3 regions of the Synechococcus sp. C9 genome follow, and region 2 is predicted to be linked to each of the others. Evidence: riboswitches for the same ligand, from Rfam matches in the RefSeq annotation. Region 2 holds a riboswitch; each other region holds the start of a gene.
The links. Region 2 has a riboswitch for cobalamin ahead of metE (5-methyltetrahydropteroyltriglutamate--homocysteine S-methyltransferase). Riboswitches for the same ligand answer to the same signal wherever they lie in the genome.
Positions count from the first base shown of each region.

Region 1: another riboswitch for cobalamin. It lies ahead of MLD66_RS09345 (energy-coupling factor ABC transporter permease); the one in region 2 lies ahead of metE (5-methyltetrahydropteroyltriglutamate--homocysteine S-methyltransferase).
Region 3: another riboswitch for cobalamin. It lies ahead of MLD66_RS00645 (DUF1636 domain-containing protein); the one in region 2 lies ahead of metE (5-methyltetrahydropteroyltriglutamate--homocysteine S-methyltransferase).

Region 1 covers NZ_JALAAD010000001.1:1,904,122-1,911,823, forward strand. The annotation lists gene MLD66_RS09335 (TolC family protein) at 1-654, shown strand, start outside; gene MLD66_RS09340 (hypothetical protein) at 954-1,445, opposite strand; cobalamin riboswitch at 1,756-1,900, shown strand; gene MLD66_RS09345 (energy-coupling factor ABC transporter permease) at 1,923-2,681, shown strand; gene MLD66_RS09350 (energy-coupling factor ABC transporter substrate-binding protein) at 2,687-2,998, shown strand; gene cbiQ (cobalt ECF transporter T component CbiQ) at 3,032-3,820, shown strand; gene MLD66_RS09360 (ABC transporter ATP-binding protein) at 3,817-4,647, shown strand; gene MLD66_RS09365 (DUF3134 family protein) at 4,984-5,283, shown strand; gene mraY (phospho-N-acetylmuramoyl-pentapeptide-transferase) at 5,309-6,370, shown strand; gene acs (acetate--CoA ligase) at 6,358-7,702, opposite strand, start outside.
Region 2 covers NZ_JALAAD010000001.1:2,498,285-2,505,986, reverse strand. The annotation lists gene ilvD (dihydroxy-acid dehydratase) at 1-1,304, shown strand, start outside; gene cbiE (precorrin-6y C5,15-methyltransferase (decarboxylating) subunit CbiE) at 1,306-2,553, shown strand; gene MLD66_RS12260 (hypothetical protein) at 2,723-3,151, opposite strand; gene MLD66_RS12255 (hypothetical protein) at 3,141-3,602, opposite strand; gene metE (5-methyltetrahydropteroyltriglutamate--homocysteine S-methyltransferase) at 3,586-5,829, opposite strand; cobalamin riboswitch at 6,103-6,248, opposite strand; gene MLD66_RS12245 (response regulator) at 6,891-7,702, shown strand, end outside.
Region 3 covers NZ_JALAAD010000001.1:122,409-130,110, forward strand. The annotation lists gene crtH (carotenoid isomerase) at 43-1,530, shown strand; partial or broken gene MLD66_RS00610 (high light inducible protein) at 1,618-1,761, shown strand; gene msrA (peptide-methionine (S)-S-oxide reductase MsrA) at 1,861-2,523, shown strand; tRNA gene MLD66_RS00620 (tRNA-Met) at 2,548-2,619, shown strand; partial or broken gene MLD66_RS00630 (transposase) at 3,159-3,479, opposite strand; gene leuC (3-isopropylmalate dehydratase large subunit) at 4,100-5,497, opposite strand; gene MLD66_RS00640 (glycosyltransferase) at 5,503-6,318, opposite strand; cobalamin riboswitch at 6,340-6,488, shown strand; gene MLD66_RS00645 (DUF1636 domain-containing protein) at 6,780-7,166, shown strand; gene cobW (cobalamin biosynthesis protein CobW) at 7,317-7,702, shown strand, end outside.

The sequences.
Region 1 (7,702 bases), 590 kb from region 2:
ATTGAAACGGCGGGGGAATGGACGATTCCCTTGGATCAAAGCATTATTTTGGGGTGGCAACAGCGCCCGGAATTGGTCACCCAACTCTCCCAACGGCGGTTCCAGCAGGCACAGCGGGAGTTGGCGCTCTCCGGGATTCGCCCTAATTTGAGCCTCTTTGCCCAGACGGACTACCTGCGTTTTTATGAAAGCCCGACGGGTTTGGAGCAGGGCGGTTTTGGGCAGGGCTATGTGTTCGGTGTGCAGTTGCGGTTTAGCCTGTTTGATGGGGGGGCAGCCTTTGCGGGGGCACGGCAAGCGGAGGCGAACATCGCCGTGGCGGATATTAACTACGCTAATGTCCGTAACCAGGTGCGCTTCCAAGTGGAGCAGGCGTTTAGTGACCTGCGGGCAAATCAGACCAATATCAAAACCGCCGCCCTTGCCCTAGAACAGGCGAATGAAAGTTTACGGCTGGCACGTCTGCGCTTCCAGGCGGGGGTGGGCACCCAAACCGATGTGATCAACCAGGAAAATGCCCTCACCCAAGCCCAGGGAAATTTGGTGACCGCCGTATTGGGTTACAACCGGGCGTTGGCGGCTTTGGAGCGAGCGGTGGGGAATGCGCCGTTTAATTTTGCCCCTCCGCCGGAACTGCCTACCAATTCCCCTTAACGTCAAAGGTCAAAACGCATCCGCAGGGTCAGAACCCACGTTCCCTTTTTGTATGGGTAATTGCAGTAAGGTCGGGGCACCCAATTCCACCCCTGGGGTTTGCAGTTGTTGGGATTCCGCCTCAATTTTTTGAACTTCCGGGGGGTCGCCACTGGATTCTAATTCTAATGTTCCAGAACCAAATACGGAACCCCTATTCCATTTTCATTTAGGATTGCTATAACTAAATTAATCCCCAAAAGGGCGTGCTAAGATTGGACAATTTAATTCTATTATGGTTTACCTACAGGGCACAAAACCTAAATTCCCAGGCGCACAAACCGGTCATTTTGCCAACGCAAACGGTAGAGCTTTTGGTTGCGGCGATTTACCACAATAATGTCCCGTCCCACTCTGGGTAATTGGTAGGTTAGGGTGGGATCAAAAGGTACGGGTAACAATTCCCGGGTCACATTTCGCCATTGTCCCTGACGATAGTCCAACAAAATTAACTGGGATAAACCGGGTTGTTCTGGGAAAGAAACCGGGTCATAGGGCACGCTATACGCCGCTAAATATTGCCCATTATTTTTGCGGAAAATAGCAAACTCAAACTGTTGGGGATTATCGCTGGCTTGATAGCGAATATAACCATTCGGAACATCCACGGTGGCATAATGCAAATAACGCTGACGGTTTTCAGTAGAACCCAAGGGCAAGAGGGGGGCGGGAATTCCCAGGAAATGTTCTTGGACAGAGCGAAACGGACGGGTCAGCCCAGGACTGCCTTGCAGGAATAACACGATAGTCATGGTTACTATGCCGGTCAAAATAGAATGGGAAGTCTTCATAAGCTCTAGCAAACCAACACCCTATAAACGTTAGATATTTTATCTTAATCTTAACTGAATATGGTCTGAATCATGGGGTTCCAAGGTTTATAATAATCTTAATCCAGTTGATAATCGGGGTCACCCCCGTCCTTGGTTTTGGATAGCCTGCGTAGCGTAGCCATGAGTATGGGTATTCCGGCGAAATAATCTTCTAGTAATGCAAATACATAGAGGTGCCCTTAATTATTATTTACATGAGAATTGATCTGGGGAAAGAATAGTATTGTAAGCTATAAATCTAGCCGTCGGTTTCGTTGGGGAACAGCCAACGGATGTGAAGGGGAAAGCACGGTGTGAATCCGTCACTGTCCCGCAACTGTGATGAGGTTTGGTGCCTCTAAGTCAGGATGCCCGCCGCCGGTTGACAACATAGACCAATCTGCGAGGTACGGATTGATGTTCCAGATATTGCGGCGTTCCCGGCTGGCTCTGTTGGCTGGGTTGGGTGTGTATTGGGTGGTTGGGGCGGCACAACCGGCACAGGCGATGCACATTATGGAGGGGTATTTGCCCCCTGCCTGGGCGATTTTTTGGTGGGTGGTTTTTTTGCCGTTTTTGGTCTGGGGATTTTTTGCCTTGAGGCGCATCACCCGTGAATTTCCCGAGGCCAAGTTGTTGTTGGCTTTGGCTGGGGCGTTTACGTTTGTGTTGTCGGCGTTGAAATTGCCTTCGGTGACGGGGAGTTGTTCCCATCCGACGGGGACGGGGCTGGGGGCGATCCTGTTTGGCCCTGGGGTGATGTCGGTGCTGGGGGGGCTGGTGTTGCTGTTCCAGGCGTTGCTGTTGGCGCACGGGGGGCTGACCACCTTGGGGGCGAATGGGGTTTCGATGGCGGTGGTGGGGCCGTTGGTGGCCTATGGGGTGTATCAGGGGGTGATGCGGATGACCCGGCGGCAAACGGTGGCGGTTTTTTTGGCGGCGGCGCTGGCGGATTTGATGACCTATGTGGTCACGTCTTGGCAGTTGGCACTGGCATTCCCGGCGGTAACAGGGGGAGTTGGTGCCGCTTTTGCCAAATTTGCCACGATTTTTGCCATCACCCAGGTGCCTTTGGCGGTGAGTGAGGGTCTGCTGACGGTGCTGGTGTGGAATTGGCTCCAGACCTATAGCCGACCGGAGTTGGAGTCGTTGGCGTTACTCAAAGAAGGAGCGTGAGGGCGATGCAGAATTCTTCCAAATCCATGACCGGGCTAAATTGGCTATTGCTGGCGGGGGTGGTAGGGCTGGCGGTACTGCCGTTGGTCATTACCCGGAATGGGGCGTTTGAGGGGGCAGATGGTGCGGCTACGGAGGCGATTGAGGCGATGCGACCGGATTACCAGCCCTGGGTGAACCCGGTTTTGGAACCGGCCAGTGGGGAACTGGAGTCCCTGCTGTTTGCGGTGCAGGCGGGGTTGGGGGCCGGGGTGATCGGCTATGTCCTGGGGCGGTATCAGGGGCGCAGTGCGTCCGCTCGGGATGAGCAACATTAAGGCTCGCCCTGGGCTTAAGGCGGATGAACCGGGATGCACCATCATCTGGATGTTTATGCCTATACCAATGCCCTGAGACCCCTGCCGCCGACGCAGAAGGTGGGGTTTGCCCTGGGGATGCTCACCCTGGCATTGGTGGGACAGCCGGTGACCCAAGGGGTGATTGGGCTGTGGATGAGCCGTTGGATTCTGGGGGCGGCGGGGATTCCCCTGGCGGTTTATGGGTCGTTGGTGGGGGGAATGGTGCTGTTTTGGTTAGCGAGTCTACCCGCTCTGGTGGTGGAGGTTGCGCCCATGACATCGGCTGTGCCTACCCCTGGCGTTGCCGTCGGTGCCTGGTGGGTTTCCCTGAGTGGGGCGGGGATGACCCTCGCCTTGGGCATTGGTCTGCGGGGTTTGGCAACGGGGGTGTGTCTGCTGTTTCTCCTGCTGACGGTGCCCTTTGCGGAATTGCTCCAGGTTTTGCGGGGTTGGCGATTGCCCGCTATTTTGCTGGATATTTTACTGCTGATGTACCGCTTTATTTTTCTGGCGTTGGAGGAACTGGTGCAGATGCAACTGGCGCAACGGGCACGGGGGGGTGACCGGCACTGGCGACGCAGGATGTACAGTCTGGGGTTGTTGACCAGTCAGTTGGTGGTGCGGTCGTTGCAGCGGTATCAGGGGTTTCGCCTGGGGCTGGCCGCCCGGGGGTTTGCCGGGTCTCTGCGGGTGGAATCGTTTGCCACCTATCGCCGTTGCCGCCGTTATGAATGGGAGGTGCTGGTGGGTGTTGTCGCCTTGCTGACGGGGGAATTGTACTTACGTTGGGTCGGGGTGTGAATGGTGCTTTACTGACATTGCACGCCGTGACCTACACCTATCCGGGCACTTCTGAACCCTGTTTACGGCAGGTGGATGTGGCGATTCCGGCGGGGCAAAAAACGGTGATTTTGGGGCGGAATGGCTGTGGCAAGTCCACCCTTTTGCTGGTGGCGGCGGGCTTATATCCGGTACAGCAGGGGGTGATTATCTGGCGGGACAGTCCCTTACCCCGGGGCGGGCATTTGGCTTGGGAATGGCGACGGCGGATTGGGCTGACGTTGCAAAACCCGGAACACCAACTGGTGGCGGCGACGGTGGCGGAGGATATTTCCTATGGTCTGTGCAATTTGGGGTTCGACCGTTCTACGGTTTTGGATCGTTTGACCCGAACCTTGACGGATTTTGATTTAGAGGATTTGGCGCACGTCCCTTTGCATCATCTCAGTTTGGGGCAAAAACGCCGGGTGGCGCTGGCGGGGGTGATGGCGCTTGAGCCGGAATTGCTCCTGTTGGACGAACCGACCACCTATCTGGATGACCCGCAAACCCAAACCCTCCTGCAACACCTGGCACGGATTCACGCCCAAGGGACAACGCTGGTGATGGCGACCCAGGATTTGGATTTGGCCTACGCCTGGGCGGATTGGGTGATTCTTTTGGAGGCGGGGCGGGTGGTACTGGCGGAGCCGGCGGAACGGTTTTGGGCTAATCGGGAACTTTTGGCGGCTTACCCTCTAGCATTGCCGACCCTGTTGGCGGCGTGGGAGGCGCTCCCGGCGGTTTGGCGGGGGGGTCGGGTGCCACCGAAAACCCTGACCGCTTGGCAACAGTGCTGGCAGTCCTAAATTTTAGGTTGAATTGAGGTTGCTCAATGTTTTGGGGGAAACTTTTACTTGTGGGCTACTTATAGGGCACCTCTCTAAATTGCAAATTGGCGGTCCCAGGGGGGCAACCCCATCCTTTGTTGTGGGGAATAGGGGCATTCCCAGGATGGGATTGATGATTGGTTTAAATAAGTCAAGGTTTCCTATAGGCACTATGGCAATATCCCTTAAATCGAAATGTGAGTACAAGTTTCAAATTTTATGGTTGGAACATCAAGGGTCGCAGTTCTGGTTCTCAGAGGTGCCTGCCTAATTTTTTTGTTATGATTAAGGGTGGCTTTCGTAACCTTTCCAACCATGACCAACCCCGAATCTGGGGCATTAAACCCCTTGGCGGATACGCCGATTGTGATTCCCACCCTGCGGGAAACGCCGATCAATGAACCGGCGGGCTTGATCCCCACCCCTGCCAACGCTTCGATTGTGAATTGGCTGGAGGCGACCGGGCGGATGGATGTCAACCCGGTGCAGGATTACCGTTCCCTCTACGATGAGGACGGGGAAGCGATTGATGACTTTACCGCCGATGAGGTGGATTTGTACGACGAAGATGAATTGGGGGATGAGTTGGCAGAGGACGAGGGCGATGATTATTAGGTTGTTTCGCCCCTAATCCCTGTCCATGAGTGCCCCTGCCTGGTTGGTCATAGGATTGGCGGCGGGTCTCGTCCTCGCCCTGGGATGGTTTGCCCCCAATGCGCCTTGGCTACTGTTAACCCTGGGGTTGGCAACGGGGGGGGCGGCGGGGATGGGAGCTTTGGTTCTGCCCTGGTTGCGCCGGTTGAAAATGGGGCAGATCATTCGCCGGGAGGGACCCCAAGCGCATCTCAAAAAAGCGGGTACGCCCACGATGGGGGGCATTTTTTTCCTGCCGGTGGCGCTGGTGGTGACGCTGTTCGTTTTACTCATCCAACCGCAAGGGGTATCGGCGCATCTGTGGGCGGTGATGGCTTTGACCTTGGCTTGCGGGGCGATTGGGGCGTTGGATGACTGGTTGATTTTGCAGGCGCAGTCCAATCAGGGCTTGGCTCCCAAGGGGAAATTGGCTTTGCAAATCCTGGCGGCGGTGGGGTTTACCCTTTGGCTGTGGTGGCAGGGGACAACGCCCACGACCATTGCCCTGCCCTGGGAAATCACCCTCAATCTGGGGCTGGGGTTTTGGGTGCTGGCGGGGTTTGTGCCGGTGGCGCAGAGCAATGCGGTGAATTTGACCGATGGGTTGGATGGTCTGGCGGCGGGAACCTGTGCGGTGGCTTTGACGGGGTTGGGGGTCGCCGGTGCTGGTACCCAGCCGGATGTGAGTGTGTTTGCGGTGGCGATGGCGGGTGCCTGTCTGGGGTTTTTGGTGCATAATCACCATCCCGCCCGGGTGTTCATGGGGGATACGGGTTCCCTGGCGCTGGGGGGGGCACTGGCGGGGATTGGCATTGTCACCCAACAGTTGTGGTTACTGCTGATCCTGAGTTTGCTGTTTGTGTGGGAAACCCTGACGGTGATGGCGCAGGTCTTTTATTTCAAAGCCACTAAGGGACCCGATGGGGTGGGCAAACGCCTGTTCAAAATGACCCCTTATCACCACCACCTGGAACTGAGCGGCTGGTCGGAAACCCAGATTGTCGCCTGCTTTTGGGGGATTGAAGCGATCCTGTGGGGGGGGTGGCTGTGGGGACACTACTGGGGCTGATCCCGCAGGGCTTCCAGGACTCCCTGATCCTCCAGAGTGGAAATGTCGCCCTTGGGGGATTCCCCCGCCGCCAAAGCCCGCAGTAACCGGCGCATGATTTTCCCGGAGCGGGTTTTGGGCAGTACATCCGTAAATTGCAGACTACTGGGACGGGCAATGGCACCGATTTCTTTGACAACGTGGTCGAGCAATTCCTGCTTGAGGGCATCGCTGGGTTGGTAATGGCTTTCTAGGGTGACAAACGCCACCACCGCTTCCCCTTTGATCTCGTCCGGTCGCCCCACCACCGCCGCTTCCGCCACCGCCGGATGGGACACCAACGCCGATTCGATTTCCATCGTCCCCAAGCGATGACCCGCCACGTTGATCACATCATCCACCCGCCCCATCACCCAAAAGTAGCCATCCTCATCCCGGCGTGCCCCATCCCCGGCAAAATAAAAATACTGCCCATTGCGGGGGGGAATTTGCTCCCAGTAGGTGCGGCGAAACCGTTCCGCATCCTGATACACCGTCCGCATCATCCCCGGCCAGGGGTGGGTGACTACCAAATACCCCCCCTGGTTGACCGGCACCCGTTCCCCCCGCCTGTCCACCACCTGCGCCTGAATCCCCGGCAACGGTAAGGTCACGGAACCCGGTTTGGTGGGCGTGGCTCCTGGTAAAGGCGCAATCATAATCCCGCCGGTTTCCGTCTGCCACCAGGTATCCACAATCGGACAACGTTCACCCCCAATCACCCGGTGGTACCACATCCAGGCTTCCGGGTTAATCGGTTCCCCCACTGTACCCAGCAACCGCAGGCTGGATAAATCCCGTGCCTTTGGATGTTCATCCCCCATCTTGATAAATGACCGAATCGCCGTCGGTGCCGTGTAAAAAATGGATACCTTATGGGTTTGGATCACATCCCAAAAACAGCCGGGATTCCCCGCATGGGGTGCCCCCTCGTACATCAGGGTCGTCGCCCCATTGGACAGGGGACCATACACCACATAACTATGCCCCGTGATCCAACCCACATCCGCCGTACACCAATACACATCCTCTTCCCGCAGGTCAAACACCCATTGGGTCGTCATGTGGGTGTACAAATTATATCCTGCGGTTGTATGAACAATACCCTTGGGTTTCCCCGTCGTTCCCGAAGTATAGAGAATAAACAGCATCTCTTCGCTATCCAGGGCTGTGGCGGGACAATCCGGGGACATCTGGGGTTGGAGTTCATGCCACCAGACATCCCGTCCGGCGGTCATCGGGCAATCCCCCGCCCGTTGCACCACCAACACCCGCTGTACCGAAGGCACCTGCCCAGCCGCCAACGCCTGATCC
Region 2 (7,702 bases):
GGGCATTAATGGCGATGGCACGCCTGAATATCCCGGCGATTTTTGTCTATGGGGGAACCATTAAACCGGGGCATTATCAGGGGCAGGATTTGACGATTGTGAGTGCGTTTGAAGCGGTGGGTGCCTACAGTGCCGGGAAAATGAGTGAGGCAGATTTACTGGAAATTGAACGGCGGGCGTGTCCGGGAGTGGGTTCCTGCGGCGGGATGTACACTGCCAATACCATGTCCTCGGTGGCGGAGGTGCTGGGGTTGAGCCTGATGTATTCTTCGACGATGGCGGCGGAGGATGGGGAAAAATTGGACAGTGCGGCGGAATCAGCCAAGGTGTTGGTGGAGGCGATTGAAAAGCAGATTTTGCCCCGGCAGTTGATTACCCGTAAGTCGCTGGAGAATGCCATTGCCACGGTGATGGCGGTGGGGGGTTCGACCAATGCGGTACTGCATTTGTTGGCGATTGCCCAGGCGGCAGAAGTGCCCTTGACGTTGGATGATTTTGCCCGTATGCGGGAGCGGGTGCCGGTGTTGTGCGATTTGAAGCCGTCCGGGCGGTATGTGACGGTGGATTTTCACCAGGCGGGGGGGATTCCCCAGGTGTTGAAAATTTTGCTCAATCACGGGGTACTGCACGGGGATTGTCTGACGATTACGGGGCGCACGTGGGCGGAGCAGTTGGCGACGGTGCCGGATGACCCCCCGGCGGGGCAGGAGGTGATTCGTCCTTGGGACAACCCGGTGTATCCCCAGGGGCATTTGGCGATTTTGCGGGGCAATTTGGCGACAGAGGGAGCGGTAGCCAAGATTTCGGGGATCAAACGCACCTCGATCACGGGACCAGCCCGGGTGTTTGATGCGGAGGAAACCTGTTTGGCGGCGATTCTCGCCGGGCGCATTCAGGCGGGGGATGTGGTGGTGATCCGCTATGAGGGACCAAAAGGTGGACCGGGGATGCGGGAAATGTTGTCCCCCACGTCGGCGATCATCGGGGCAGGGCTGGGGGATCAGGTGGGGTTGATTACGGATGGGCGGTTTTCCGGCGGTACCTATGGGCTGGTGGTGGGTCATGTGTCCCCTGAAGCGGCGGTGGGCGGGGCGATTGCCCTGGTACAGGAGGGGGATGTGATCACGATTGATGCCCAGGAATGCCGTTTACACTTGCACGTTTCGGATGAGGAATTGGCACAACGGCGGGCGCAATGGCAACCCCCGGCTCCCCGTTACACCCGTGGGGTGTTGGCGAAGTATGCCAAGTTGGTGGCGGGCAGTCATTTGGGGGCGGTGACGGATTTGGATTTGTGGGCGTGATTTGGCGGCGGTCATTCATGTCATTGGTCTGGGCTGGGAAGGGGCGGACTCGCTGAGTCAAGATGCCCAAATTGCCCTGAATCAAGCGCAAATTTTATGCGGCACTCCCCGGCATTTAGCCCATTTTGCGACACATCCAGCCCTGCATCTGCCTTGGGAGCATCTTAATCAGGGTATTCAGGACTTAAAAAACCATTTGGCACAGGGGTATGAACAGGCGGTGGTGTTGGCATCCGGTGACCCTTTGTTTTTTGGGATTGGGCGGTTATTGCTCAGCCATTTTCCGCCGGAATCGCTCCGGTTTTATCCCCACGTCAGTGCTATCCAGTTGGCGTTTAGTCGCTTGAAAATTCCTTGGCAGGATGCCCAAATTGTGAGTATTCATGGTCGTTCCTGGGAGAATTTAATCCCCCCGCTCAAACAAGGGGTGGCTAAAATTGCTATCCTCACTGACCCCACCCACAATGTCCGCACCATTGCCCAGGTGATTCAAGAATTAAAATTACCAATTTCTTATCATATTTGGGTGTGTGAGCAGTTGGGCAGTGCGGATGAAAAAATTGAATTACTTTCCCTCGATGAAGCGTTAAATGATCAAAGAAATACACTTAATATCGTGGTACTTCTGCGGGAGGCATCCCGATTATTAAATACTAATTTTTTACCAGTATTAGGATTATCTGATGGTCTATTTCATGGATTTCCCGACCAGCTGGGTTTGATGACCAAAAAGGAAATTCGCAGTTTAATTTTGGGAGAATTACAGTTACAAGATGGGCAAACGATTTGGGATGTGGGAGCAGGTACAGGTACGGTAGCCATTGAAATCGCCCGTTTACTACCTGAAAGTTCGGTCTATGCCATTGAAAAAAATGCGATGGGGGTGCAATTAATTCACCAAAACTGTCAACAGTTAGGGGTGCCTAATATCACCGTCATTACCGGCAATGCCCCGGAAATTTTTACTCATTTACCCAATCCTGACCGGGTGTTTATTGGTGGAAGTGGCGGCAATTTAAGGGCAATTTTAGAGGCATTAGATACCCGTTTACCGCCAAGGGGAATCGTGGTTTTAGCATTGGCGACCCAAGAACATCAGGCACTGGTTTTAAGCTGGGCGAAACAACAGGACTGGTCGTATCACGCCCTGGATATTCGCCTTTCCCGTTCCCTGTCTGTTGGGGATTTGACCCGCTGGCAACCCCTCAACCCAATTACCTTAATTCAATTAACCAAACCCCATCCCTGAGCTTTTTTTGCGATGGCAATCTCCTTTGTAGGTTGTGTATAGCAATCCTACTTGATTAACGAACGGAAATTCCGCAGAACCAAATACGGGGGCGGTGCCCCTGCGACCCCTGTTCTATTCTCATTTAGGATTGCTATAGTTCTGTCTCCAAGGTAGAGGATTAAAATTGCTACGGCAAAGAGCAAGTAACCGGGTGAAATTCCTCCCAGTTTTTACACACCTGTTCATAGCATTGGGGCGGCGGGATGGGCAGATTTCTGAGGTAAAAAAACGTCACTTGGTTAAACGATTCCAACAGGAATACGGCTTCCGTCGTGGGATCATACCCATCCACAACCGCCAAAATGTGGGCATTCATAAAATGGTGGCGTAAAATCGCCGTGTCTGGCGCGGCTAACCAAGCATTCAAAAACGCCGCCAAATGGGGTCGTTGCACAAAGTAGGTGGCAAAGGATTCCCCAGCCATGCTCACCGTTGGCGCATTTGTACTGGTGACCAGCACCCCCCGACCACTGTGGCGGTAGCCCAGCCAGGCGTTGTAGCCCAGGATCAGCAAATTTTTGCTAATGAAATCCTGTTGCCAGTCGCTATCGTCCATAAAAACCTCCGTGCTGATGGGGTTCCAGGCAAAATTCCGACCAGCGCCGTTGTACCTGGCGGTAGCATTCCTCGGGCGCAATTGCCAACCGTTGCAGGTCATAAATACCCGTATCCCCGTTGGCGTGGAGTACCAGGAGCATTTGCTCGCCTGGATGGTACTGCTGAACCCTAGCCAGGAGATCGGGGACAGTGGCGGGTAGCACGTGCAGGGTTGACAGACAGGCGGGAATCCGGGCGAGGGGGACAAATCGGAGGACATACCCAACACGCCGCCAACGCCAGTCCCAGCATTCCGGTTGGGGAAGGGACACCCCACAGACCACCAACCCCCGCCCCTGGGTGCGAAATCCGTCCCAAGCTATGTACCCCAATGGTAAGAAATGTTCCCGGATGAAATGGTGATGCCAACAGCCGCAATTGCCCTGCCAGAGGTCATTCAGGGGTGGCATGGGTCTCCTCCCGGAGGATTTTTGCCGCCGCCACCATATTTTTCAGAGCCGGGATCACCTCCTCCCAACGGCGGGTTTTCAGACCACAATCGGGATTCACCCAAATTTGCTGGAGTGGTAGGTGGGCGATGCCGCTTTTGAGTTGATGCACCATTTGTGCCACCGTAGGCACCACTGGGCTGTGGACATCGTAAACCCCATTCCCCACTTGGTGCTTGTAGCCCGCACGCGTAATTTGCCAAAGCGTTTCGTTATTGCTCCGGCTGTTTTCAATGGACAGCACATCCGCATCTAGTCGTTCAATATGGGGCATGATGTCGCCAAATTCGGAGTAGCACATGTGGGTATGAATTTGGGTTTCTGGCTTGGCTACCCCCGCCGCCAACCGAAAGGCATCCACCGCCCAGGACAGGTATTCATCCCAACGCTCCCGCTTGAGGGGCAACCCTTCCCGCAGTGCCGGTTCATCAATCTGCACCATTTTGGCACCCGCCGCCTCCAAATCCGCCACCTCATCCCGCAACGCTAGGGCAATTTGCAGTGCCTGCTCCCGCCGAGGGAGGTCATCCCGCGTAAAGGACCAATTGATCATGGTCACCGGTCCCGTGAGCATCCCCTTGACGATTTTCTGGGTGAGGGATTGGGCAACCCGAAACTCCCGCACCGTCATGGGTTGAGGGCGCGCTACATCAGCGTAAATAATCGGGGGACGCACGCACCGACTGCCATAGCTCTGCACCCAGCCATGCTCGGTAAAGGCAAACCCGGCGAGTTGTTGCCCAAAAAACTCCACCATATCCGTGCGTTCAAATTCCCCATGCACCAACACATCCAACCCCGCCTCCTCTTGATAGCGAATGCACCGGGCAATTTCCGCATCAATCGCCGCTTCGTATTCCGCCTGGGTGATTTCCCCCCGCTTCCGCTTGACCCGCAGTTGGCGCACCTCCGAGGTTTGGGGAAAGGAACCAATGGTCGTGGTGGGCAAGGGGGGCAGTTGGGGTTGCAGGGGTCGGCGTTGCTCGTAGGGCAGGGCACGTTCTAGGGTCTGGGGGGTTACCTGATGCAGACGTTCCCGCACCGTCGGATTAGCCGGACTAAACTGGGCAAATGCCTGCCATTGTGCTTCTAAACAGGCGAGTTTCTCTGCGTTGCCTTCCCCCCCATGCGCCAACAGGACAACTTCCGCCAATTTCTGCTCCGCAAAACTGAGAACCTGACGAAGCGGTGCCGGTAAATTGGTTTCCCGCTGGGCTGAGTAGGGGATAAATTGCAGAGAAGCTGAGGGTTGCAGGCGGAGATTTTTCGTCACTTTTTGGATTGCTTCTCGGATCGGCATCACCCGCTGGGGACGAATTTTCCAGATATTGCGCCCATCCACCAAACCCACGCCCAAGGTTTTATCGCTGGGGAAACCGTACTTTTGTAGTAATTCTAAATTTCTGCCCCTGGTGAAATCCAAACCAATCCCCGCCACCGGCAATGCCACCACCCAAGGATAGGTATCCCCCAGGTCATCAAAATAGGTCATCACCTGGATGGGAACCCCGACAGCCGCCAGTTCGGTATAGGTGGTCTCAATCGCTGTACGCAACCCTACCCCTTGGCTCGTCACCAAAATCGGTTCATGGAACTGCACTTCCGCCGTGCCCCGGGCGGCAAGCTGGGTCAACAATTCCCGGTACAGCGGCAATAAACGGTGCAAATGCGCCAGGAAATCCCCCTCCCGGCGACTCAGACACAACAGCGTGACGGGGCTAAGAATCATCGGCACCGCCCGTGAACCGAGAACCCTTTGGGCGTGATCCACAACCGCCAAAAATTCGGCAAAATCAGCCTTGGGTTCCATATCTGCGGCAATTTCCGGCACCAGGTAGTGGTAATTGGTATCAAACCACTTGGTCATTTCCAGGGCAGGAATCCCCTCCCGTCCCCGTGCCATCGCAAAGTACTGGTCAAGTCCCGCTAAATGCTGAAACCGCTGGGGAATCAATCCCAAACGCCCAATCCAATCCAACACCCAATCATAGAGCGACATATCCCCAATGCCAATGTGGTCAATTCCAGCATCTTTTTGGGTCTGCCAATTCGCTAACCTGATCTGTTGCACCGTTTGCCGGAGGGTGGCTTCATCGGATTTTTGACCCCAGAAAGCCTCTAATGCCTTTTTGAGTTCCCGATTTTTACCAATGCGGGGATAGCCCAAAGTTGCTGTAGCCAATGTCATGATGTATTGTCCTAAATTTCAGTAAATTGCCAGCCAAAATTAACCAGGTTCCTATCCAGAACCCATCCAAACTCCAGAAGAATTGGGGGCACATTGCAAAACTGGCGTTAAATACCAAATTACCTCAATCTGGGAATCAGACTAAGGGTCAGCATGACACCAGCAAACACCCCTCAAAATGCGCCAAGGGGACGCTACAACCTCAAAATTTCTAACCAAAACCGACGGCAAGACCGTAAATCGTTCCTCATCCGTACCTCGCAGATGTTGTATGTTCTGGGTTTACCGCTCGGCGGGCATTCTGACTTAGGGAGTGAAATTTCCCCTCACAGCTGCGGGACAGCGCCGGATTTCCACCGGACTTTCCCCGTTACCTCTAACGACTGCTCCCCGTTAGAACCGAACTGCCTTTGAAGCTAACACGTGCCCAGGAGTGGTTGGAGATTAACTTAACAAAAGTAAACATTTCAGGAAAAGCTGTATATTGTATTTATATTATGCTTTTATTGTTGTTATAATTGTGGGTATCTCTATCAATTCATAAATTCAAAGTTAGCGGTCGCAGGGGCACCGTCCCCGTCCTTGGTTCTGGGGAATCTCACTTCTCACTTCTCACTCCTCACTGCTCGTCGCAGGGCACCGTCCCCGTCCTTGGTTCTGGAAAATTTTTGTTCCTTAATCAAGAAAGATTCCTGGGGAATGCCCATTGGTGCCGGTGCGGTCGTAAGGTTAAGGATTTGTAACAGACTACTTACCACTAGATTTTGGGAGGTTCCGGGATACTACGGAAAAACTTAAGGTTTCCCAGGTCGGCATTGGATAAATTTTCTCCGTGTGCGGGTAAATACTTAGGTATGTTTACTGAAATCGGGAGATGGTGGGGCGTTGGGGACATGGGATGAGCATGGCTTTTGTAAATTTTGTGGCTATAAAATAAATAACTTATACATACAAAATAAAGATTGTAGCTAGGTATAATGTCGTACAAATCGGGGTTGTAACCCTTTGTAAGACGTGATAATCTGACTCTATTCCCATTTTAAGGAGTAAATTGTTAAGAAATGTCGCCAAATGTTGAAAAAGTTGTTACCATACAACCAGTAGAGCCAGTAAACCTACGGAAACAACCTTCGGAGAAGCCAGAAATGTCAGGACAAACATTTAGAGTGACCCACCTATCGGACGTGTGGACAAAGATGCAGACGCACCGCCTATCGGGGGAGTTGCAGTTGGGGGATAGCCGTCAGCGGTGGTCGTTGTTTTTCCTGGGGGGACGTTTACTATTTGCGACCGGGGGTCAGCATCGGTATCGGCGGTGGCGGCGGTTGACCGGTCAGTTTGCCCCAGCATTGCAGGGGGTGCAGGGGGCGCCGGAGACGGCTTGGGAGTATGACGTATTGACCCAGGCGGTGGAGGCTCGGCAGATTACCCAGGAGCAAGCCCAGCAGGTGATCCGGGGGGCGGTGACGGAGGTTTTGTTTGCTTTGGCACAGGCGGTGACCCTGGCGCAGATGGGGGTCGGTCAGGTGCGGGGCTACTGGGATGGGGAAGCCCGACTGCCGGGGGAATTGCTCCTCTTGGTGGTAACTGAGGAATGGCGGCGGGTGGAACAGGTTTGGCAACAGTGGCAGGAGGTGGGTTTGCGGGCGACTTCCCCGGATATGGCACCCCAATTTCATGAAAAACGCCGTTTGGAACAGCGGGTGAACGCCCAAACCTATCTCACCCTGTCCCGGTTGTGTGATGGGCAACACACCTTCTGGGATTTGGCGGTGGCGACGGGGGCACAGCTACCCCTGGTGGGTCAGTCCCTGTTGGCTTTGGTGCGGGAGGGCTACTTCCGGCTCCAGGAACTAGAGGATGTAGCGCCGGT
Region 3 (7,702 bases), 2.4 Mb from region 2:
GGGCGAAGTACACTAAAAGAGCCGAGTCAAGGGAAAACCAAAGTGACCGATTGGGATGCGATTGTGATTGGGGCAGGCATCGGCGGACTGGTAACCGCCAGCCAACTCGCCCGGCGGGGTGCCAAGGTTTTGGTGTTGGAAAAATATTTGATTCCTGGGGGGAGTGCAGGTTATTTCGAGCGGTCGGGCTATCGGTTTGATGTGGGCGCTTCCATGATTTTTGGGTTTGGCACCCAGGGGACGACCAATCTTCTCACCCGTGCCCTCGCCGCTGTGGATCAAAAGTTAGAAACCATCCCCGATCCGGTGCAAGTCCATTACCATTTGCCAGGTCATCAAGAGGTGCGGGTGCATCGGGATTATGAGCAATTTATCCAAGAATTAACCCAGATTTTTCCCCAGGAAAAGCAAGGGATTCGCCGCTTTTATGATGAATGTTGGCGGGTGTTTCGATACCTGAACTCTATAGAACTTTTATCCCTGGAAGAACCCCGGTATCTCCTGCGGGTTTTTACCCAAAATCCCTTAGCTTGTTTGGGACTTGCCGCCTATTTACCCTGGAATGTGGGAACCATCGCCCGCAAATATATCCGTGACCCGGAATTACTCAAATTTATTGATTTAGAATGCTACATCTGGTCGGTGGTTCCCGCTAATCAAACCCCGATGATCAATGCGGGAATGGTGTTTTCCGACCGGCATTACGGGGGGATTAATTATCCCAAAGGCGGGGTGGGACAAATTGCCCAAAAATTAGTCGCTGGTCTGCAAAAGTACGGCGGTGAAATCCACTACAAAAGTCGGGTAACCCGCATCCTTATTGAACAGGGAAAAGCGGTGGGGGTGGAATTAGCGACCGGGCAAACCTATCGAGGCAAACGGGTCATTTCCAATGCCACCCGTTGGGATACCTTTGGCAATTTATTATCAGATATTCCCCGCTCTGAACAGCGCTGGCGCCAATGGTATCAACCCTCCCCAAGTTTCCTCAGTTTACATTTAGGAGTACGAGCGTCAGCCATTCCTGAAAATACCGATTGCCATCATGTTTTATTAGAGGATTGGGCGCAGATGGAAGCCCCCTACCAAACCCTTTTTGTTTCCATTCCCACCTTACTTGACCCGGATTTAGCCCCGGAAGGATACCACATCATTCATGCGTTTACCCCCTGTTGGTTGACGGATTGGGAACAGTTGCCTCCTACGGAATATGAGCAAAAAAAAGAGGCAATGGCGGGGCAAATCATTACTCGGTTAATGAAATTATTCCCCCGGCTGGATCAAGATTTGGACTACATGGAAGTGGGCACCCCCCGCACCCACCGGCGGTTTTTAGGACGGATGGACGGTTCCTATGGTCCCATGCCCCGGCGACCTCTCCCCGGACTGCTCACCATGCCGTTTAATCGCACCAGTGTTCCAGGATTGTACTGCGTGGGGGACAGTACCTTTCCCGGTCAAGGTCTGAATGCGGTGGCTTTTTCCGGCTTTGCCTGCGCCCATCGGGTCGCTACGGATTTGAATCTTTGAAGCAATGTTGCGGAAATGTAAAATTTTAGTTACATTATGGGTATAGGGATTTAGTGATGGGTCAAGCAGGAGTCAATCATGGACAATCAAGATCGCAATGTTTGGAGTTGGGGTTTTACCGCCGGTGCCGAAAACTGGAATGGTCGTTTGGCGATGCTGGGCTTTGTTTCCGCTTTGATTGTGGAAGCCATTAGTGGTAAAGGTGTACTGCACTTTTTGGGGTTGATGTAGTTTTGAGCTGGGGGATTCTCGCAGTGGGGAGTCCCCTATTCCATGAAAACTAAGGCTTTAGCGTGAACATAATCTAAAGTAGTGAGATCAGGACACCTCATGGCGATTTTTGGCTTTGGTAAAAAAGTGATGCTCCCTCAGCCGGAGGAGGCTTTACCCGGTCGTCCTACCCCCATGCCCGTGCCGGAAAACCATTATGTAAATGGTTCTCGGTTGACCCCACCGTTTCCTGAGGGAATGGAATTGGCGATGTTTGGCATGGGCTGTTTTTGGGGAGCGGAGCGGAAGTTTTGGCAAATGCCGGGGGTGTACAGTACGGCGGTGGGCTATGCCGCTGGGTTTACGCCTAATCCCACCTATCAGGAAGTGTGTACGGGGATGACGGGGCACAATGAGGTGGTGCGGGTGGTCTTTGACCCCCAACAGGTCAGTTACAGCGATTTGCTCAAAACCTTCTGGGAAAGCCACAATCCCACCCAGGGGATGCGCCAAGGTAATGATGTGGGAACGCAATACCGTTCGGGTATTTATGTGTACTCTCCCCAGCAGAGGGAATTGGCAGAACAATCTCGGGATGCTTACCAAAAGGTACTCAGTGCCGCTGGGTATGGTGCCATCACCACGGAAATTTTGGATGCCCCGGAGTTTTACTACGCCGAAGCCTACCACCAGCAATATCTAGCGAAAAATCCGGGGGGCTACTGCGGTTTGGGGGGTACGGGAATTGCTTGTCCCGTGGGTGTCACCGCCGCCCAAGGTTAAGCTAATATAGGAATCTGTGCGTGTGGCTCAGTAGCTCAGCGGTAGAGCAGGGGACTCATAAGCCCTTGGTCGCGTGTTCAAATCACGCCTGAGCCATTTCCTTATAACCCCATCATCATAAGACTCTTAGCCTTACCTATGTACTCGTAAAGTACATCGTTATTCAGAGACCACTTCACCAAAAATAGGGGCTAGAAGGCGCAAGAATCGGCTATGGTGGACTGAAAAGTAGTCCAGATTTAGTCCAAGATGGCAGAGCAGGAGACTGGAATAGAAGTCAAAATCACCGAGGTCAACCAGAGACTGAAGCTATGGCAATCCTAATTGAGAGTGGAACAGGGGTCGCAGGGGCACCGTCCCCGTATTTGGTTCTGGAGAATTGCTGTTTGTTAATCAAGCAGGATTGCTATATAGAACCCATTTGAGATTTCAAGGAGGAGATGCGAGACGCTTCAACATAAGGCGAATAAATTTAGTGACGGCATGGGTCAGAGTTCGTTCAAAGTTCTTGACCAGACTCTTGCACCGCTCCATCCAAGCATGGGATCGCTCAATCACCCACCTAGCTGTCACGGGCACAAAGCCTGATTTCTTTTGTTTTGACGGCTTCGTTGACATTTCAAAGCGGATTTTGGTCATAATTTGTGGATAAATCTGCCCCAATTTTTGATTAAAAAGTTAATATGATACCCCCGGTCTAACAAAATCGTAATTTTGGGAATCGTCACCGGCTTAGCCCTGAAATAATCCATATTTAGGGTCAACATTTCCACTAATCCCACATCATCCGGTACATTGGCAGGCGTACAATGAGTGAAAAAAGGAAACCCAAGGGTATCGACAGCCAGATGTCGCTTGATACCATGAGTGGCTTTATAAAAACAATATCCTTTAGCATCAATACTCGCATTACAAGTATTTTTTACCGCTTGGGAGTCAACGATGATTAGGGTTGTCCATTGGGATTTTTTTTTACAGTCTTTTAAGTAGTTATGGGATACAGTTGAACCCCGTTTGCCGTAGGTCAATCATGCTGAGGTTTTAGAATAATCAAGACTTTTTGTATCCTTTAATTGACAAATAGACTGTACCTGTTGGTGCAATCGGTGCATCAACTCGGTCAATACGCCAGCGGCTCGCCATTGTTTATAGTGCCAGTAAACAGTTGAATAAGGGGGTAAGTCGCACCAATTACAACCATTTTTGAGTTGATACAAAATGCCATTCATGATTTGTCTATTTGTCCATTTGGGGGGACGAGTTTTTTCTTCTTAGGTAGTAATTCCAATAATAGCGGTTCAACAATCTCCCATTCTGCATCACTAAGGTCGCTGGAATACGCCATACTATCTCCACTGAGTCCATGCAATTTCTCTATATTCTATAAGATGTCAAATGGGTTCTATAGATGCGCCAATATACATCAATAAAACCTTTTATGATCCAGTCACCTTCATTAGTAGCAACTGCCTCGGCGAAAGACCTTGTATGAGATGGCAAATAAAGGAGAAATTGGTCTGGGATCATTTGTGGCGTATAACGTCTTAGTTGATTGTAGATGTTAGCGGTGCAAAAATTACAACAACTCCCGCACATCCGTCACCCGCCCCGTGACCGCCGCCGCCGCCACCATCGCCGGACTCATCAACAGGGTACGCCCCGCCGCCGAACCCTGCCGCCCCTTGAAATTGCGGTTGGAAGAGGAAGCACTCACCTGCCGCCCCTGCAACTTGTCCGGGTTCATCGCCAAACACATGGAACACCCCGGCGACCGCCACTCAAACCCAGCCGCCAGAAACACCTCATGCAGCCCCTCCTGTTCCGCCTGCCGTTTCACCGCCTCCGAACCGGGCACCACAAAGGCTTTCACCCCCGGCACCACCCGCCGCCCCTGGGCTACCCGCGCCGCCTCCCGCAAATCCGTAATGCGCCCGTTGGTACAACTGCCGATAAAACACACCTCCACCGGCATCCCGGCAATCGGTTCCCCCGGCGTCACCCCCATGTACTGATAGGCTTCGGCGGCTAAATCCCGCTCCTTCGGGGGCAAATCCGTTAAATGGGGCACCCGTTCATCCACCCCGATGCCCTGTCCCGGCGTAATCCCCCAGGTCACCGTCGGGGCAATCTCTGCGGCGTTAAACGTCACCGTATCGTCGTAGGTGGCATCCGGGTCACTCGCCAAACCCTGCCACAGGGACACCGCCCGTTCCCAATCCTGGGGCGCATGGGGACGTTCCCGCAGATAGTCGTAGGTCACCTGATCCGGGTTCACATAACCACAGCGGGCACCCCCTTCGATGGACATATTGCAGACCGTCATGCGTTCTTCCATATTTAGTCCATGAATTGTACTGCCCGTGTACTCATAGGCATACCCCACCCCCGCCTGCACCCCCAGACTGCGAATGATATGCAAAATCACATCTTTGGCGTAAACCCCAGGGGCTAAATCCCCGTCCACCTGAATCTTCCGCACCTTTAACCGGGAAATCGCCAAGGTCTGGGTCGCCAACACATCCCGCACCTGGGACGTGCCAATCCCAAAGGCAATCGCCCCAAACGCCCCATGCGTCGAAGTATGGCTATCCCCACAGGCGATGGTCATCCCCGGTTGCGTCAACCCCAATTCCGGCGCAATCACATGGACAATCCCCTGATTCCCGGAGCCAATGTTGTACAATTTAATGCCAAAATCTTTGCAATTTCGTTCCAGGGTTTGAATCATTTCTTCCGCCAAGCTATCCAGAAACGGGCGTTGCTGGTTTTCCGTCGGGACAATGTGATCCACCGTCGCCACCGTGCGTTCAGGAAACAGTACCGATAACCCCCGTTCCCGCAACATGGCAAAGGCTTGGGGGCTGGTCACCTCATGGATCAGGTGCAGACCGATAAACAATTGGGTTTGTCCCCCCGGCAAAACTGCCACCTGATGCCGTTCCCAGACCTTATCAAACAATGTTCCCCGACTCATGAATACTAAATTGACTCGTACCAACGCCATTGATCTATTTTAGGGTCAAACCGCCAGACCCGGGGGTATTTTTTTTGCCACCGCCATTGGCACCAGTCCCAGGTGTGCTGTAATTTTGCCCCCAGGGGAGCCGGTTGGGTCATCTGCGCCACCTCCTGATTGTACCTATCCCGCCGTTCGGACAATTGCCCCGGATGACGTTTGAATCCCCCCAAATAACTGCTGACCACCTGCAATTCCGTCTGGTTTGCGAACTGTAACCAGAGAAAATAATCCCCCGCATATTGCCAGGATTTTAAGCGTTGTAAATCTAATTTTTGATGAACTTTTTGTGTCCAAAACGTGGATTCCTGTTGCACCCGACACCAGGCTTGGTTGTACAAACCATAGGCAAACAATTCCCGCCGGTAGGGGTAGGGCAAATCCATGTGAATCACCTGGGAATGTTGGTTGTAAATTACCCGATAACCCGTTAACCAATCCACCTGACCGGTTTGGATAATATCCGCCACCACCGCAAAGGCTTGGGGGTAATAAAAATCCCCCGCATTTAGATAGGCAATCACATCCCCTGTGGTTTGCGAAAACCCCTGCGCCAAAGCATCATACATCCCCTGGTCTTTGGCAGAATGAATATGCACATTGGGGTAATCGTAACTTTTTAATAATTCCAGGGTGTGATCCGTCGAACCCCCATCCATGACCCAATATTCCAACTGCACCCGCCCGGAACGTACTGCCGTTTGATTCAGTACCGAATCTAAGGTTTCCGCTAAGTAGGGGGCGGCATTGTAACAGGGGGTAACAATCGAAAATTTCATCTGGCAGTGGGGTTCATTCTGCATTAAAGTATAGAAGCCGGTTGGTTGGGGGGTCAGCCCAGCCAGGTAACGGGGAAAGTGTGGTGCAAATCCACCGCTGTCCCGCAACTGTGAGGGAATTGTGCGTCAATTCCTGAGTCAGGATGCCCGCCGGTGTTGTCCTAAATTCTGCGAGGTACAGATGAATGCAATTGTTTCCCCCGCCCCAGGTTAGTTGATCCTTACTCAAATCGGCACCGTTGAACCGTTTTCACCGGTGGGAATAGCCGATTTTCACAGCAATTTTCATGGAATTGGGAATAGTAGCTGTCGGGGCTTAATTCCCGGACTTACTTTCCTTGAAAATCCATCTCTAAATTGGGTGAAATTGCTATGGGTCGCTGGAATAGACGGGTTCTTTCCCGTTTTTCAAGATTAATTTTTGCAGGATTCAATTGACACAATCATTTGGGGTGTGATTTATGACCGTTGATTCCACTTTGTTTGTCTGCACCACCTGTGGGAGTACCTGGGAAGATGGCAAACGCATTGGCACCAGTGCGGGAGAATTTTTGCTTCAGGATTTGCAGGTGGCTTTAGCGGATTCGGGCATCCAACTCCAAGCCGTTAAATGTTTAAGTGCCTGCCTCAATTCCTGTGCGGTAGCGATCACTGCCCCTGGTAAATTTTCCTATGTTTTGGGGCAATTACCGGCGCAAGACCAGCGTTCGGAAACCGTAACCGCCCTGGTGCAATTAGCCCAATTACATCGGGAAAAAACGGATGGCTTTGTACCCTACGGGGAACGACCAGAATTATTAAAAAATCGGGTGTTGGGACGCATTCCGCCCCTGGTTCCGTCTAAGTAGTTCCTGGGTAATTTTATCCATTGGACATCACCAATTTTAGGGGCATCTCCTAATTTGAGTTCTCCCGAATTTCTACATCGCATGGCTAAGATGTTCGGTTGATTCCAGTAATACTGATGCCCTGTATTTCGTTCCACTTTTGAGGTAGCGATGAGTAAAATTCCAGTCACAGTAATCACTGGCTTTTTGGGAGCAGGGAAAACCACTTTAGTTCGCCAGGTATTGCAATCACCCCAGAGTGCCGGTTTAGCGGTTTTAGTGAATGAATTTGGGGAAGTGGGAATTGATGGCTCCCTATTGGAAAACTGTTGCGATACGCCGGTGGTGGAACTGACCAATGGATGCCTGTGCTGTACGGTGCAGGAGGATTTTTTACCCACCATGCGGTATTTGCTGGAGCGACCGACCCCACCGACGGGGATTTTGATTGAGACTTCCGGGCTGGCTCTGCCCAAACCCCTGGTGCAAGCCTTCACCTGGCCGGATATTCGCACCCGGACAACGGTGGATGGGGTGATTACCCTGGTGGATGGGGA